One region of the Streptomyces sp. CA-111067 genome, then DNA from elsewhere that is predicted to be linked to it. Evidence: riboswitches for the same ligand, from Rfam matches in the RefSeq annotation. Region 1 holds a riboswitch; each other region holds the start of a gene.

The links. A riboswitch is a leader RNA that binds a small molecule or an ion and turns the genes downstream of it on or off. The one in region 1 is predicted to bind S-adenosylmethionine.
Region 2: another riboswitch for S-adenosylmethionine. It lies ahead of ACQPW6_RS08265 (aminotransferase class V-fold PLP-dependent enzyme); the one in region 1 lies ahead of thrC (threonine synthase).
Region 3: another riboswitch for S-adenosylmethionine. It lies ahead of ACQPW6_RS14140 (putative leader peptide); the one in region 1 lies ahead of thrC (threonine synthase).
Region 4: another riboswitch for S-adenosylmethionine. It lies ahead of ACQPW6_RS00755 (putative leader peptide); the one in region 1 lies ahead of thrC (threonine synthase).

Annotation. Positions count from the first base shown of each region.
Region 1 is NZ_CP192103.1:3,460,440-3,464,227, forward strand. Features, by position in the region: gene thrC (threonine synthase) at 1-895, opposite strand, end outside; SAM riboswitch class I at 913-1,042, opposite strand; gene ACQPW6_RS15050 (glucosyl-3-phosphoglycerate synthase) at 1,254-2,219, shown strand; gene ACQPW6_RS15055 (alpha,alpha-trehalose-phosphate synthase (UDP-forming)) at 2,499-3,788, shown strand, end outside.
Region 2 is NZ_CP192103.1:1,891,256-1,895,043, reverse strand. Features, by position in the region: gene trpD (anthranilate phosphoribosyltransferase) at 13-1,077, shown strand; SAM riboswitch class IV at 1,163-1,279, shown strand; gene ACQPW6_RS08265 (aminotransferase class V-fold PLP-dependent enzyme) at 1,443-2,819, shown strand; gene ACQPW6_RS08260 (Lrp/AsnC family transcriptional regulator) at 2,863-3,144, opposite strand; gene ACQPW6_RS08255 (rhomboid family intramembrane serine protease) at 3,141-3,788, opposite strand, start outside.
Region 3 is NZ_CP192103.1:3,257,355-3,261,142, reverse strand. Features, by position in the region: gene ACQPW6_RS14150 (amino acid ABC transporter permease) at 1-1,065, opposite strand, end outside; gene ACQPW6_RS14145 (putative leader peptide) at 1,375-1,503, opposite strand; SAM riboswitch class IV at 1,689-1,803, shown strand; gene ACQPW6_RS14140 (putative leader peptide) at 1,844-2,005, shown strand; gene ACQPW6_RS14135 (LLM class flavin-dependent oxidoreductase) at 2,273-3,487, shown strand; gene ACQPW6_RS14130 (NtaA/DmoA family FMN-dependent monooxygenase) at 3,622-3,788, shown strand, end outside.
Region 4 is NZ_CP192103.1:177,241-181,028, reverse strand. Features, by position in the region: gene ACQPW6_RS00765 (ABC transporter permease) at 1-271, opposite strand, end outside; gene ACQPW6_RS00760 (ABC transporter substrate-binding protein) at 268-1,914, opposite strand; gene ACQPW6_RS00755 (putative leader peptide) at 2,056-2,160, opposite strand; SAM riboswitch class IV at 2,216-2,328, opposite strand; gene ACQPW6_RS00750 (cytochrome P450 family protein) at 2,497-3,696, shown strand; gene ACQPW6_RS00745 (hypothetical protein) at 3,736-3,788, opposite strand, start outside.

The DNA of each region.
Region 1 (3,788 bases):
AGACCGGCGAGCAGCCCTCGGCCTGGGCACCGTAGATCTTGTATGCCTTGTCCGGCACCAGGCCGAGCTTGATCAGCTCCTGCAGCCCCTTGTCGATCTTGGTGAGCTGGGATCCTGAGGCGATCGGGATCACCAGGTTGTCCGGCAGGTGCCAGCCGAGCTGCTCGGCGATCTCGTAGGCCAGCGTCTTGGAGCCCTCGCCGTAGTAGGGGCGCAGGTTGACGTTGACGAAGCCCCAGCCCTCGCCGATCGGGTCGCCGATCAGCTCCGAGCAGAAACGGTTCACGTCGTCGTAGCCGCCCTCGATCGCGACCAGCTCGCCGCCGTAGACCGCGGCCATCACGACCTTGCCGGCCTCCAGGTCGTGCGGGATGAACACGCAGGAGCGGAAGCCGGCCCGGGCGGCGGCGGCGCCGACCGCGCCGGCCAGGTTGCCGGTGGAGGAGCAGGACAGCGTGGTGAGGCCGAAGGTGCGGGCCGCCTCAAGGGCGATGGCCACCACGCGGTCCTTGAAGGAGTGCGTCGGGTTGCCGGAGTCGTCCTTGACGTACAGGCCGCCGGTGACGCCCAGCTCGGCGGCCAGGTGGTCGGCCTTGACGAGCTTGGTCCAGCCCGGGTTCAGGTTCGGCTTGGTCTGGACGTCGGCCGGGACCGGCAGCAGCGGGGCGTACCGCCAGATGTTGGCCGGGCCGGCCTCGATCCGGGCGCGCAGCGCCTCCGGGTCGCCGGCGGGGAGGTCGTAGGCCACTTCGAGCGGCCCGAAACACTCCACGCAGGCGAAGATCGGGCTCAGCGGGAAGCGGGTGCCGCACTCCCGGCAGGACAGTGCCGCCGCCGGCCCGAAGGCGGGGGTCGAGGGGTTGTCCTGGGTGCCGGCGATTGTCTGGACAGACATGATGGCGAGGCCCTTTCTCCTCATCTTCCCCGTGACGGACGTCGCCACGAGACGGAATTGGCACCTTCCCCACCGTGTGACCTCGCGGTCGGCGGGAGGGTTGCCGGGGCTTCAACGGGCCGTTCCCTCTGCCCCTCTGGATGAGCGGTATGGCACCGGATGCTCTGGCTCCGGGCGTTTGTCCCGCGCTGACCCCCGGCATGCGGCGGTCATACGCGTTGTTCAAGACTGTAACCGACGAGGGTGACAGCTGAGATGGTCGTCCGGTCCGCGAGATGTGGCGCGCGAGGCCGCGTCGGAACTTTTGTCTGATTATGGCCGGTATCGATGTGTCACGAACCACAAGGAGACGTCCGACGTGCTCGATGAGGTGGAGCGGTGGCTGACCCGCCGGTCCTGGTCGGCGGCCGACCGGCCGCTTGACGTGCTGCTCGCGGCGAAACGGGCCGCCGGGGAGCGGGGCACGATCAGCGTGGTGCTGCCGGCGCTCGACGAGGAGGCGACGGTCGGGGCGATCGTGGCGGCGATCCGCCGGGACCTGATGTCGGCGGCGGTGCCGCTGGTGGACGAGGTGGTGGTGATCGACTCCGGCTCCCGGGACGGCACGGCGGCCGTCGCCGCGGCGGCCGGGGCGCGGGTGGTGCGGCGGGACGAGATCCTGCCGCGGCTGCCGGCCGTGCCGGGCAAGGGCGAGGTGCTGTGGCGGTCGCTGCTGGTGACCAGCGGGGAGATCGTCTGCTTCGTGGACGCGGACCTGCGGGAGTTCGACACGCGGTTCGTCTCCGGGATCGTCGGGCCGCTGCTCACCGAGCCCGGGGTGCAGCTGGTCAAGGCGATGTACGACCGGCCGCTGGAGACCGGCGGGACGGTGCTGCCGGCCGGCGGTGGCCGGGTCACGGAGCTGGTGGCGCGGCCGCTGCTGAACCTGCACTGGCCGCGGCTGGCCGGTTTCGTGCAGCCGCTGGGCGGGGAGTACGCGGCGCGGCGGTCACTGCTTGAGGGGCTGCCGTTTCCGGTGGGCTACGGGGTGGAGCTGGCCATGCTCATCGACGCGCTCGGCGTGGTGGGGCTCGACGGGCTGGCCCAGGTGGACGTCGGCGTGCGCCACCACCGCCACCAGGACGGCCAGGCGCTCGGCCGGATGGCCGCGGCGATCTACCGCACGGCCCAGCTCCGCCTCTCGCGGGGCCTGGTGCGGCCCCGGCTCACGCAGTTCCACCGCGCACCGGGCGGGGGTTTCGCCCCCCGCACCTACGAGGTGGACGCGGACGAACGCCCCCCGATGCGCACGATCCCGGAGTACGCAACCCGGAAGGTGGCGTAGCCGGCCCCGGCCGCACCAGACGCTCCCGGCTACGCCCGGCTTCAGGGGCGCGGGGAACTGCGCGACCAGCCACGACGGCGGCGCGCCTTACCACCGGCCCGAAGGGGCTGGTCCTGTTGTTTCCCGGCCAACGGTCGGTGGTGGGCTGGTGGCGCAGTTCCCCGCGCCCCTGAAAAGCGGTCCGCTCGCGCCTACGCGGCGGGAGCCGCAAAAAGCCGGGGGTGGCCGGGAGCGCACGGTGGACGTTTGAGGGTGCGGGCCGCTGGCTAAGCTGGCCGCATGGTTGACCTTGCCGGTTCGGAAGAACATGCCGCTCGGATTCTTGTCGCCTCCAATCGGGGGCCCGTCTCGTACTCCTTGGGGGACGACGGGGAACTGGAGAGCAGGCGCGGCGGGGGCGGGCTCGTCTCGGGGCTGAGCGCGATCGGGCCGGAGGCCGGGGCCGTCTGGGTGTGCGCCGCGCTCGGCGAGGGCGACCGGGAGGCCGTGCGCCGGGGCGTCGGCGAGCCGGGGTCGCGGATGATCGCCATCGAACCCGACGTCTTCCACGCCGCCTACAACGACATCGCCAACTCCGCCCTCTGGTTCGTGCACCACATGCTCTACCAGACCCCCCTGGAACCCCTCTTCGACGAGGAGTTCCGCACCCAGTGGGCGGCCTACCAGACCTACAACGCCGCCTTCGCCGACGCCCTCGCCGAGGAGGCCGCCGAGGGCGCCGCCGTCCTCGTGCAGGACTACCACCTCTCCCTCGTGCCCGCGATGCTCCGCGAGCGCCGCCCCGACCTGCGCGTCGGCCACTTCTCGCACACGCCGTGGGCGCCGCCGGACTACTTCCGCCTGCTGCCCGACGACATCGCCGCCGAACTCCTCGAAGGCATCCTCGGCGCCGACCGCGCCGCCTTCCTGACCCGCCGCTGGGCGGACGCCTTCGCCGCGTGCTGCGTGGCCGTACTGGGCGCCACCCTGTCCGACGACGGCCTGGAGATCACCTGGCGGGGCCGGACCACCCGGCTCGGCGTGCACGGCCTCGGCGCCGACGGCGACTTCCTGCGCGAACGCTCCCGCCGCCCCGACGTGGCCGACCGGATCGAGGCGCTGCGCACCGAGGCCGGGCCCGGCCGCAAGCTGATCGTGCGGGTGGACCGCACCGAGCTGTCCAAGAACATCGTCCGCGGGCTGCTCGCCTACCGGCAGCTGCTCACCGACCACCCCGGCTGGCGCACCCGCGTCGTCCACCTCGCCTTCGCCTACCCCTCCCGGCAGGACCTGTCGATCTACCGGGAGTACACCGCCGAGGTGGCCCGGGTCGCCGACGAGATCAACGCCGAGTTCGGCACCGCCGACTGGAAGCCGGTGCTGCTCAAGGTCGACGACGACTTCGCCCGTTCGCTGGCCGCCTACCGGCTCGCCGACGTGGCCCTGGTCAACCCGATCAGGGACGGCATGAACCTGGTCGCCAAGGAGGTGCCGGTGGTGTCGGACAACGGCGTCGCGCTGGTGCTGTCCCGTGAGGCGGGCGCGTTCGAGGAACTCGGCGACGACGCGATCGTCGTCAACCCGTACGAC
Region 2 (3,788 bases), 1.6 Mb from region 1:
AGGAGCGTGACCATGAGCGTTGTGAACCCCGCCGGAGGCGACCGCACGGCTCCGCGTTCCTGGCCCGACATACTGACCACCCTGATCGCCCGCCAGGACCTCGCCGAGGACGACACCGACTGGGCGATGAACGCCATCATGAACGGCGAAGCCACCGACGTGCAGATCGCCGGGTTCGCGGTCGCCCTGCGCGCCAAGGGCGAGACCGTGCAGGAAGTCGCCGGCATGGTCAGGGCCATGTACGCGCACGCCATCACCATCGAGGTCCCCGGCCCGTCCGTGGACATCGTCGGCACCGGCGGCGACCGCGCCAGGACCGTCAACATCTCCACGATGTCCGCCATAGTGGTGGCCGGCACCGGCACGAAGGTCGTCAAGCACGGCAACCGCGCCGCGTCCTCCGCGAGCGGCGCCTCCGACGTCCTCGGACTCCTCGGCGTCAACCTGGAGCTGACCCCGGAGCGGGTCGTGGAGGTCGCGGCGGAAGCGGGCATCACGTTCTGCTTCGCCGCCAGGTTCCACCCGGCCCTGCGCCATGTGGCGGCGGCCCGCAGGGAGCTGGGCGTGGCGACCACGTTCAACTTCCTCGGCCCGCTGACCAACCCGGCCCGGGTACGCGCCCAGGCCACCGGGGTCGCCAACCTGCGGGCCGCGCCGATCATGGCCGGCGTGCTGGCCGAGCGCGGCTCGTCCGCGCTGGTCTTCCGCGGTGACGACGGCCTGGACGAGCTGACCACGACGGCCACCTCGCAGGTGTGGGTGGTCGGTGGCGGCAAGGTCGAGCAGGTGTCCTTCGACCCGCGGGACGTCGGCCTGCCGATCGTGCCGGTTGAGGCGCTGCGCGGCGCCGACCCGGCCTACAACGCAAAGGTCGCCCGCCGGGTGCTGGCCGGCGAGACCGGGCCGGTCAGGGACGCGGTGCTGCTGAACTCCGCGGCCGCCCTGGTCGCGCTCAACCCGGCCGGCGGATCGCTGGAGGAGCAGATCGCGGCGGGCATGGTGACGGCCGCGGAGTCGATCGACTCGGGCGCCGCGGCGGCCGTGCTCGACCGCTGGGTGGCCGCCACCAACGCCTGACGATCCGTGCCGCGCGCACAAGATGCCGTCCCAATGTCCGGACAGCATCTTGTGCGCGTTCCGGCATATGGCAGAATGCTTTTCAGGTCACGAGTGACAGCGCAAAGGCCCCGGCTCGCTGTCCGGCAACCCTCCGTCCGAGGCGGGGTGCCCCGGGTGATGACCAGGCTGTGAGCAGCGAGGCTCATAGCAAGCCGGACTTGGGGAGTTCTCTCATGCGCAAGCGAATGCGATAGGGCCTGTCGGCCCCGGTTCTGCGTTCCGTATCTGCAATTCCGCCCGATGTACCAAGCGCCGCCCGGCTCCGCAGCCCCCTGCGGTCCGGTCCGAGTGCGCTGACGCCTGCTTTCCCCCGGGAGTTCGCCGTGACTGTGACCACCTCTGCCGTCGATCGTGAGATTTGTACCCCTTCGCCTGTTCTGCCGGTCCTCGGCAGGGACGTGCTGGTGCCGCTGGTCACCGGCGGCGAGGTGACCTACGCCGCCCTCGACTACGCCGCCAGCGCCCCCGCCCTCCAGCGGGTCTGGGACGACGTGGCCGCGTACGCCCCCTACTACGGCAGCGTGCACCGCGGCGCCGGCTACCTCTCGCAGCTGTCCACCGACCTGTTCGAGCAGAGCCGGGCCACGGTGGCGGAGTTCCTCGGCTGCCGCCCCGAGGACCAGCTGATCTTCACCCGGTCCACCACCGACTCGCTGAACCTGCTGGCCGCCGTCATCCCGGCCGGCACCCACGTGTTCGTCTTCGAGACCGAGCACCACGCCTCGCTGCTGCCCTGGGACCGCGCGCAGGACGCCGTCGTGACCTGTCTGCCGGCGCCGCGCACCCCCGAACAGGCGGTCGCCGCCCTGGACGTGGCCCTGCACGGCGCCCCCAAGGGACCCAAGCTGGTGTGCGTCACCGGCGCGTCCAACGTCACCGGCGAGATCTGGCCGGTACGCGAACTGGCCGCCGCCGCGCACCGGCACGGCGCCCGGATCGTCCTGGACGCCGCCCAGCTCGCCCCGCACCACCCGGTGGACGTCACCGCGCTCGACGTGGACTGGGTCGCGTTCTCCGGCCACAAGCTCTACGCGCCCTTCGGCTCCGGCGTGCTGGCCGGCCGCGCCGACTGGCTGCGGGACGCCGAGCCCTACCTCGCGGGCGGCGGCGCCAGCCGGAAGGTCGCCCGGCGCGCCGACGGCGGGCTGGACGTCGAGTGGCACAGCACCGAGGCCCGGCACGAGGCCGGTTCGCCCAACGTCATCGGCGGGTACGCCATCGCGGCGGCCTGCAAGGCGCTCACCGAGACCGGGTTCGACCAGCTGGTCGCCCGCGAGCAGCAGTTGCTGGCCCGGCTGCGGGCGGGCCTGGCCGAACTGCCCGAGGTGCACGTGCTGTCGCTGTTCGGCGCGGACGCGCCCCAGGTGGGCGTGCTGTCCTTCGTCGTGCAGGGCTGGAACAGCTCGCACTTCGCGGCGGCGCTCTCCGCCGAGTACGGGATCGGCGTCCGCGACGGCCTGTTCTGCGCGCACCCGCTGGTGCGGACGCTGCTCGGCGCGGAGGACGACGAGCCGGGCGAGTGCGGCGCTCCCGAGGCCGCCCCCGGCGAGCGCTCCCTGAACGCGATCCGGGTGAGCTTCGGAGCGGGCACCCCCGACGAGCACATCGACCGCTTCCTGTCGGCAGCGCGCACCCTCATCCGCGACGGCGCCGCCTGGACCTACCGCACCGAGAACGGCCGCTGCGTCCCGGCCGCGTAGAAAAACTCAGCCTGCCCGGCGTTCGGCGTCAGGCCGTTTGGGGTCAGGCGTCGAGGCCGATCGCGAACGCGGCTTCCAGGTCGTGTTGGGAGTACGTACGGAAGGCGACGTGCGTGTCGGTCACCTCGACGCCGGGGATCTTGCTGATCCGGCCGGGGATCACATCCGCGAGGTCGTCGTGACGAGCGACCCGCACCATCGCCACCAGGTCGTACGTCCCGGTCACCGAGTACACCTCGCTGACGTGCTCCAGCGCGGCGATCGACTCCGCGATCTCCGGAATCCTGTCGACAGAGGTCTTGATGAGCACGATCGCGGTGATCACGGCTGGATGTCTCCTTGGGTCCCTTGGGCTGACCTGACTGCCAGGCTCAGCTTACGACGCGGCCGGTAGCACACCCATGCGCACAGGAACCCGAAGGCGAACCCGACCACGTGCGCCAGGTAGGCCACCCCGGGGCCGTTCTGCGCGGTCTGCGCCGCGAGCCACTGGAGCACGAACCAGAACCCCAGCACCACCCAGGCGGGAAACCGCAGCGGGATGAAGAACAGGAACGGGAACAGGCTGGTCACCCGCGCCCTGGGATAGAGGTAGAGGTACGCCCCGAGCGCCCCGGAGATCGCCCCCGACGCCCCCACCAGGCTCTGCGTGTCGTCCGGGTTGGCGAACGCGAAGCCGTACGTGGCGAGGAATCCGGCCACCAGGTAGAAGAGCGCGAACCTGACCCTTCCCATCCGGTTCTCCACGTTGTCGCCGAACACGTAGAGGAAGAGCATGTTGCCGATCAGGTGCAGCCAGCTCGCGTGCAGGAACATCGCGGTGAAGACGGAGAGCACCGGCACCTTGCCGTAGGGGTGCGGGGTGCAGCCGGCCGGCAGGCCGAGCCGGTCCAGCGGCAGCTGCCCGTGGAAGAGCTCGGCCGGGATCACACCCCAGTGGTCGAAGTAGACCGCCTGCTCGCACGCCAG
Region 3 (3,788 bases), 200 kb from region 1:
GCCGAACAGCGGGATGTTGGACCGCGTCACCTGCCACAGACCGCGGGACGGCGGCTTGTCCGACCGGTCGCTGCCGCGCGCGTAGTAGCGCTCGACGTAGAACTGCCCGATCGACAGCAGCGTGGTCAGGATGATGTACCAGATGGTCGCGACCAGCAGCAGCGGCATGATCAGGAAGTTCTGGTTGTAGATCAACTGGGTGGAGTACAGCAGGTCCTGGACGGCGATGACGCTGACGATCGAGGTCGCCTTGAGCATCCCGATCAGCAGGTTGCCCGACGACGGGATGATCGCCGGCATGGCCTGCGGCAGCACGATCCTGCGGAAGATCCGCCCCTCGCCGAGCCCCAGCGCCTTCGCGGCCTCGCGCTGCCCGGGGTCGACGGACAGGATGCCGCCGCGCACGATCTCCGCGGACAGCGCCGCCACATCGAGGGTGAGCCCGACGTAGGCGGCCAGGATGCCGCTGAACAGGTGCGCGGTCTGCACCCCGGCGAACTCGTGGCCGAACGGCACGCCCACCGACAACCGCGGGTAGAGCGAGGCGAGTTCGTACCAGAAGAGCAGCTGCACCAGCGGCGGCACCGAGCGGATCAGCCAGACGAAGCCGAAGCTCAGCGAGCTCAGCACCGGGTTGCGGGACAGCCGCATCGCGGCCACCCCGATGCCGAGCAGGTAGCCGCTGGACATCACGGCGGCGGTGAGCCACAAGGTGAGTTCGAGGCCGTGCATGATCGAGCCGCGCAGGAAGTAGTGGCCGACGACGTGCCACTGGAAGCGGTCGTTGGCGACCAGGGTGTGGACCAGCATCGCGAACAGTACGAGCAGCACGGCCGCGGAGATCCACTGGCCGGGGTGGCGCAGCGGCACCAGCTTCGCGGACAGCAGCTCCTCGTCGTCGGGCCTGCGGTCCAGGGAACGGCGGTCCAGGGCCCCGCTGTCCGACGGTCGGCCGTCCGGCGTCCGGCCCGCCGCTTTGGACAGGTCGGGAGGCGTGGGTGCGGGGTCGGGCGGCGGGTGTCCCGGCGCGGCGGTGGCCGGTCCTGAGGTGTCGTGCTGGGTCATCGGCGGGGTTCCCGTCTCGTCGGGGTACCGCGGCGGCGCGCATGCGGGCGCGACGGCCCCGCGCGGGGGCCGGTGCGCCGCGGGCGGCTACCGGGAGGAAGGCGTAAGGAGGCGTGGGCGCGCACGTCCCGGCCGCACGCCGATGACCGGCGCCACGTCAACTGCCGAGGAGCGAGCGGGAGTTCGAGGCCGGCCGGGCGAACCGTCGATCCCGGAAAGACGGGACGAGGGCGAACGGCGGCTCAGCGGGAATGCGGTGCGGCGCGCGTTCACCGAGCGCTCAGGCTCCGGCGCGTCGCCGTCGAACGGTCAGTGGACCGCGGGCGTTTCCGGACACAGCGCGCTGCTGACCCGGAGCAGGTCGACATGCCGCCGGGTCACCGGGGTCTGGAACGAGCCGCGGGGGCACAGCTCGTGGTCGCGCCGGTCGGCGTCCATGTGTCCCATCCCCTCGGTCGCGTCGCTCTGGTGGCCCGCTCAGAAGGGCCTATGCCTACAGCACGTTAACCGCAGGGCGGCGGTTGGACAATCCCCCGGCCGCCCCGACCGGGCCGGAGCGACGCAGGTCACTCCGGGCGGGAGGGGATTGTGTTCGAGCGCGCGACGGAGTTACCGTGCTTGCAGGTCATGAGCGTCAGCAACCAAGGCCCTGGCCGGCTGACCGGCAACCCTCTGTCGCGGTGGGGTGCTCCAGGTGACGACCCGGCGGAGCCGAAGACGGCTCGGCAAGTGCGAGCTCGAACAGGCGCGAGCCGATCGGGACGGGGAGGTGTCGGCGGTGCGGAAGACCACTGAGCGGTCGATGCCGGGCATCCTCATGTTCTCCCGCCGGCACATCGACCTCCAGCGTGTCGCCGGCGCCCTGTGTCCGGGCGCACCGGCGACCGCGCCCCGCTGTCCGGAGTTCCGGACCGCCGCGCTGCCGCGCACCGCCGGCTGACCTCCGGCCGCGCTCTCCCCGCTCCGCCCTCCCCCTCGTCTCCGCCGAACCCGCCCTGGGCCGTGCGCCCGGCGCGGGCCCCGTCCGGCATGCCCGCGCCCGCCGGCGCGCCGCTCACGCGGCTCATGCCGCTCATGCCGCAACCCCGCCACGCCGCAACGAAGCGGCAACTCCCTTACTTCTCAAGGCCGTTACGCCGCCAGGCCCGGTGAGCGGCCGTCCGCCTGCGACCCGTCCGCGCAGATCCGAGCAGGAAGCGGTACGCCCATGTCCCGTCCGACCACCCACCTCCATCTGGCCGTCGCCCTCGACGGCGCGGGCTGGCACCCCGCGGCCTGGCGGGAGGCCGACGCCCGGCCCGCCGACCTGTTCGGCGCCCCGTACTGGGCCGGCCTGGCCGCCGAGGCCGAACGCGGCCTGCTCGACCTGATCACCATCGAGGACTCGCTCGGCCCGCAGGGCCCGCCCTTCAACAGCCCCGCCGGCTCCGACAACCGCACCGACCAGGTGCGCGGCCGGCTGGACGCGGTGCTCACCGCCGCCCGGATCGCCCCGCTGACCCGGCACATCGGACTGGTGCCGACCGCGGTGGTCACCCACACCGAGCCCTTCCACCTGTCCAAGGCGATCGCCACCCTCGACTACGTCAGCGGCGGCCGGGCCGGCGTGCAGGTCAGGGTGTCGGGCAAGGCCGACGAGGCCGCGCACTTCGGCCGCCGCACGCTGCCCCGGCTGCCGGTCAGCGAACTCGACTCGCCGGCCGGACTCGCCCTGCTCCAGGACCTGTTCGGCGAGGCCGCCGACTACGTGGAGGCGGTGCGGCGGCTGTGGGACAGCTGGGAGGACGAGGCCGAGATCCGCGATGTGGCCACCGGCCGCTTCATCGACCGCGACAAGCTGCACTACATCGACTTCGAGAGCCGGCACTTCAGCGTCAAGGGCCCCTCGATCACCCCGCGTCCGCCGCAGGGCCAGCCGCTGGTCGCCGCGCTCGCGCACCGCACCGAGCCCTTCCGGCTGGTCGCGGGCTCCACCGACCTCGGCTTCGTCACCCCGCACGACGCGGGCCAGGCGGCGGCGGTCATCGGCGAGATCCGCGACGAGCAGGACCGGGCCGGCCGGGCCGCCGAGACCGTGCACGTCCTCGCCGACCTGGTGGTCTTCCTGGACGAGCAGCCCGGCCGGGCCGCCGACCGCAGGGCCAGGCTGGACGGTCTGCTGGAGGCGCCGTACGCGAGCGACGCGCTGGTCTTCGCCGGCACCCCAGCCGAACTCGCCGACCTCTTCGACGACTTCGCGCCGAGCGGCCTCTCCGGCTTCCGGCTGCGGCCGGCCACCCTGCCGCACGACCTGGCGCAGATCACCCGCGGCCTGGTGCCCGAACTCCAGCGCCGCGGCGCCTTCCGGCACGAGTACGAGGCCGGCACCCTGCGCGGACTGCTCGGCCTCCCGCGCCCCGCCAACCGCTACGCCGCCGCCTGACCGTGACTGTGACCGCGACCGCCTGACCGCGACCGCGCGACCGCCCGGCCTCGGCTGCAACCGAGACCGCGACCGCCGAACGTCCCGCGTGAGCGACCCGCGCGAAGCCGAAGCCCCGAGGAGGGCGATCCCGTATGAGCAGCACGCCCAAGCAGATCCATCTCGCCGCGCACTTCCCCGGCGTCAACAACACCACCGTGTGGAGCGATCCGGCGGCCGGCAGCCAGATCGAGTTCAGCTCGTTCGTCCATCTCGCCAGAACCGCCGAACGGGCCAAGTTCGACTTCCTGTTCCTGGCCGA
Region 4 (3,788 bases), 3.3 Mb from region 1:
GCAGGTAGTCCAGGTACTGGGTCAGCAGCGGACGGTCGTAGCCGGCCTGGTGCAGTTTCTGGTGCAACTGCTCGGGGGTGAGCCGGTCGCCGAAGGCGGTGGTGACCGGGTCGCCGGTGGCGTGCATCAGGAAGAAGACGACGCTGACCAGGACCAGCACCGTGGGGACGATGAGCAGGAACCGGATCACCAGATAGCGCGCCAGCCCGTTCCCGGTGGCGCCGCCGGTCGTGCCGGCGGCGCCCTGTACCTCCTGGGTGAGGGCGGTCATCGCTTCGCGAGCTCCGCCCAGCGGAACTGGTACGAGCTGTCCAGCTTGTCCGGCACCCCGCTGACATCCTCGCGGGTGACGATCGCGGTCGAGCCCTGGAGCAGCGGCAGCAGCGGCAGCGCCGCCGCGACCTTGCCCTGGATCTGCGCGATCAGCGCGGTGCGCTTTGCGGGGTCGGTCTGGGTCTCCTCCTGCTCGATCAGCTTCCGCACCGCGGGGTCGGAGTAGCCGTTGTTCACCCAGCTGTTCTGCGCGTAGAACGAGGCCAGGTAGTCGTCGGCGTCCAGGTAGTCGGCGTACCAGCCGAGCTGGTAGAGCGGATACAGGTCGGCGACCCGGTCCTTGCCGTACTGCGCCCACTCGGTGGACTGGAGCTTGACCCTGAACAGTCCGGTGCTCTCCAACTGGGTCTTGATCAGGGCGTATTCGTCGGCCGACGACGATCCGTAGTGGTCGGAGTTGTACTGGAGGTCGAGGGTGACCGGAGTGCTCACCCCGGCCGCGGACAGGACCTGCGCCGCCGCGGCCTTGTCGGGGCCGCCCTGCCTGTCGCCGTAGAGCGACTTGAGCGCGGGGGAGGCGCCGGTGATGCCGTCCGGCACCGAGCCGTACAGCGGCTGGAAGGTGTTCTTGTAGACCTGCGAGGCCAGTTGGGCCCGGTTCACGGAGTCGGCCACGGCCTGCCGGACGGCCAGCGCCTTGGCCGGGTCGGCCTGCCGGGTGGCCGAACCGTAGGGCTGCGTCTTGAAGTTGAACACGATGAAGCGGATGCCGTTGCCCGACCCGGTGTGCACGGTGATGCCCTGCTTGCCGGCCAGGTCGTGCAGGTCGGTGACCGTCAGCGTGCGGTAGACCGCGTCGATGGTGCCCTGCTGCACGTCGAGCTTGAGGTTGCCGGCGTCGGTGTAGTACTTCAGCTGGACCCGGGCGGTCTTCGGGGTGCCGAGCAGGCCCCGGTAGCCGCTGTTGGCGGTGAACGAGATCAGCGAGTTCTTCTGGTAGCTGCCGATCGCGTACGGGCCCTCCCACGGCTTCGCGGCGACGACGGCGGTGTCGTCGAGGATCCGGTCGGCGGGGAAGACCTGCTCGTCGGCGATGTAGCCGGCCGCGGTGGACAGCACCTGCGGGAAGAGCGTGTCGTCGGCGGACCTGAGGGTGAAGACGACCGTGGTGGGGTTCGGCGCCGCCACCGAGGCGAGGTTGTGGAGCAGCGACGAGGGGCCGTTCTTGTCGGCGATCCGCAGCTGCCGGTCGAAGCTGAACTTCACGTCGGAAGACGTCAGTTGGTGCCCGTTGGCGAAGGTCAGCCCGGCCTTGAGGGTGGCGGTGTACTCCTTGGGGCCGGTCAGCTTCACCGCCGAGGCCAGGTTGGGCACCACCTGCGAGGAGCCGTTCCTGGTGGTGAGCAGGGTGGCGTACACCTCGTCCTCGACAGTGCCGGAGCCGGCGTCCCAGGAGCCGGCCGGGTCAAGGCTGGTCACCTGGTCGGTGGTGCCGATGGTCAGGGCCTTCGCCGCGGAGCCGGTGGCGCCGGGCCCGTCGTCGTTCTTCGCGCTCGTGCAGGCGGTGAGGGTCAGCAGTGCGGCGGCGCCGGCTAACAGCGCGCCGCGGCCGTGCCGGATCGGTCCGATCTGACGGGGCATGAGGATTCTCGTTTCCGGGCAGGGGAGAGGGGCACCCGACCGGCCGTCAGGCCGGTGGCGCTGTGCTGTGTGCCTGGAGAAGCTGTGCGCCAGGAGAAGGTGCCTGGCGAAAGGGCGTGCGGAGGGGGCGGGCGGCCGGCCTCAGCGGACCGGGCGCGCCCCGGGACACAGTGCGCTGCTCACCCGGAGCAGATCGACGTGGCGCCGGGTGGCGCGCAGCTCGAAGGACCCGTGCGGATGGCACACGCCGGCGGAGTGTCGTACTCGCACGTGGATCACCTCGCACTCATCCGGCCCTGGGGCCTCGCGCTTACAGAACGGCCGTCCGTCCTGTCGGGTCGTCACCTGGAGCACCCCACCGCGGCGGAGGGTTGCCGGTCAGCGAGCCAGGGCTTGATGCTGACGCTCATAACCGTGAATCACGCTAGCCGCTCGGAAGGCTTTGGGCAATGCCCACCTTCGGCCACCGACCCGTTCATCCCCCACCCGCACCGCGACCCGCGCCGGTCGTTATCGCGCCATGTCGCCGACCGGAAGCGGTGATGCGCGGCCTCCCGCCCGCGCGCTTCGTAAGGTCGCGGTATGACCACCGAAGCCGTCGTCGACCTCGCCGCACTCGGCGAGGACTTCCGCCGCGACCCCTACCCGCTCTACGCCGAGCTGCGGGCTCGCGGACCGGTCCACCGGGTGCTGATGCCCGAGGGCCACGAGGCGTGGCTGGTCGTCGGGTACGAGGCGGGCCGCGCCGCGCTGTCCGACGCCAGGCTGTCCAAGGTGTGGGCGAAGGCCGCGCCCCGGCTGGAGCTGCGGCAGAAGGCGGCCGGGCGCACCATGCTGAGCTCCGATCCGCCGTCGCACACCCGCCTGCGCCGGCTCGCGGCCCGGGAGTTCACCCCGCGGCGGGTGGCGGCGATGGAGCCCCGGGTGCGGGAGATCGCCGGCGGCTTGCTCGACGCGATGGCGGCGGAACCGTCCCGCCGCGCCGACCTCGTGGACGCCCTCGCCTTCCCGCTGCCGATCGCCGTGATCTGCGAGCTCCTCGGCGTCCCGTTCCTCGACCACGACCGGTTCCGCCACTGGTCCAACACCTCCCTGGGAGGCGCCGAGCCCGATGCCCGCCGAGCGGCGGAGGAGGCGCTGAACGGCTATCTCGGCGCCCTGCTCGCCGCCAAGCGGGCCATGCACGGCGACGACCTGATGAGCGCGCTGATCCACACCGCCGACGAGGACGGCGACCGGCTCAGCGGCGAGGAACTGCTCGGGATGGCGTGGCTGCTGCTGGTCGCCGGGCACGAGACCACCGTCAACCTGATCGCGAACGGCGTCCTGGCGCTGCTCACCCACCCCGACCAGTGGGCCGCGCTGCGCGCCGACCCCGACGGCCTGCTCGACGGGGCGGTGGAGGAGATCCTGCGCTACGACGGGCCGGTGGAGACCACCACCTTCCGCTTCACCACGGAGCCGGTGCCGATCGGCGGCGCGGTGATCCCCGGCGACGGGCAGCTGGTGCTGATCGCGATCGGCGACGCCGGACGGGACGGGGCCCGCTTCCCCGGCCCCGACGCGTTCGACATCCGCCGCGACACGCGCGGCCACCTGGCCTTCGGCCACGGCCTGCACTACTGCCTGGGCGCGCCGCTGGCCCGGCTGGAGGCCCGGATCGCGCTGCGCGGACTGCTCGAACGGTTCCCCGGGCTGGCGCTCGACGCCGATCCCGGCACCCTCAGCCGGCGCGGCGGCCTGCTGATCCGCGGTCCCGAGCGGCTGCCGGTGCGCTGGTGATCGGACTCGGCAGGACGGGGACGGCGGCCCACGTCACCGTCAGGACAGCAGCAGGCCGACCGCGGTCAGGGCGGCCCCGAAGGCGAGGAAGA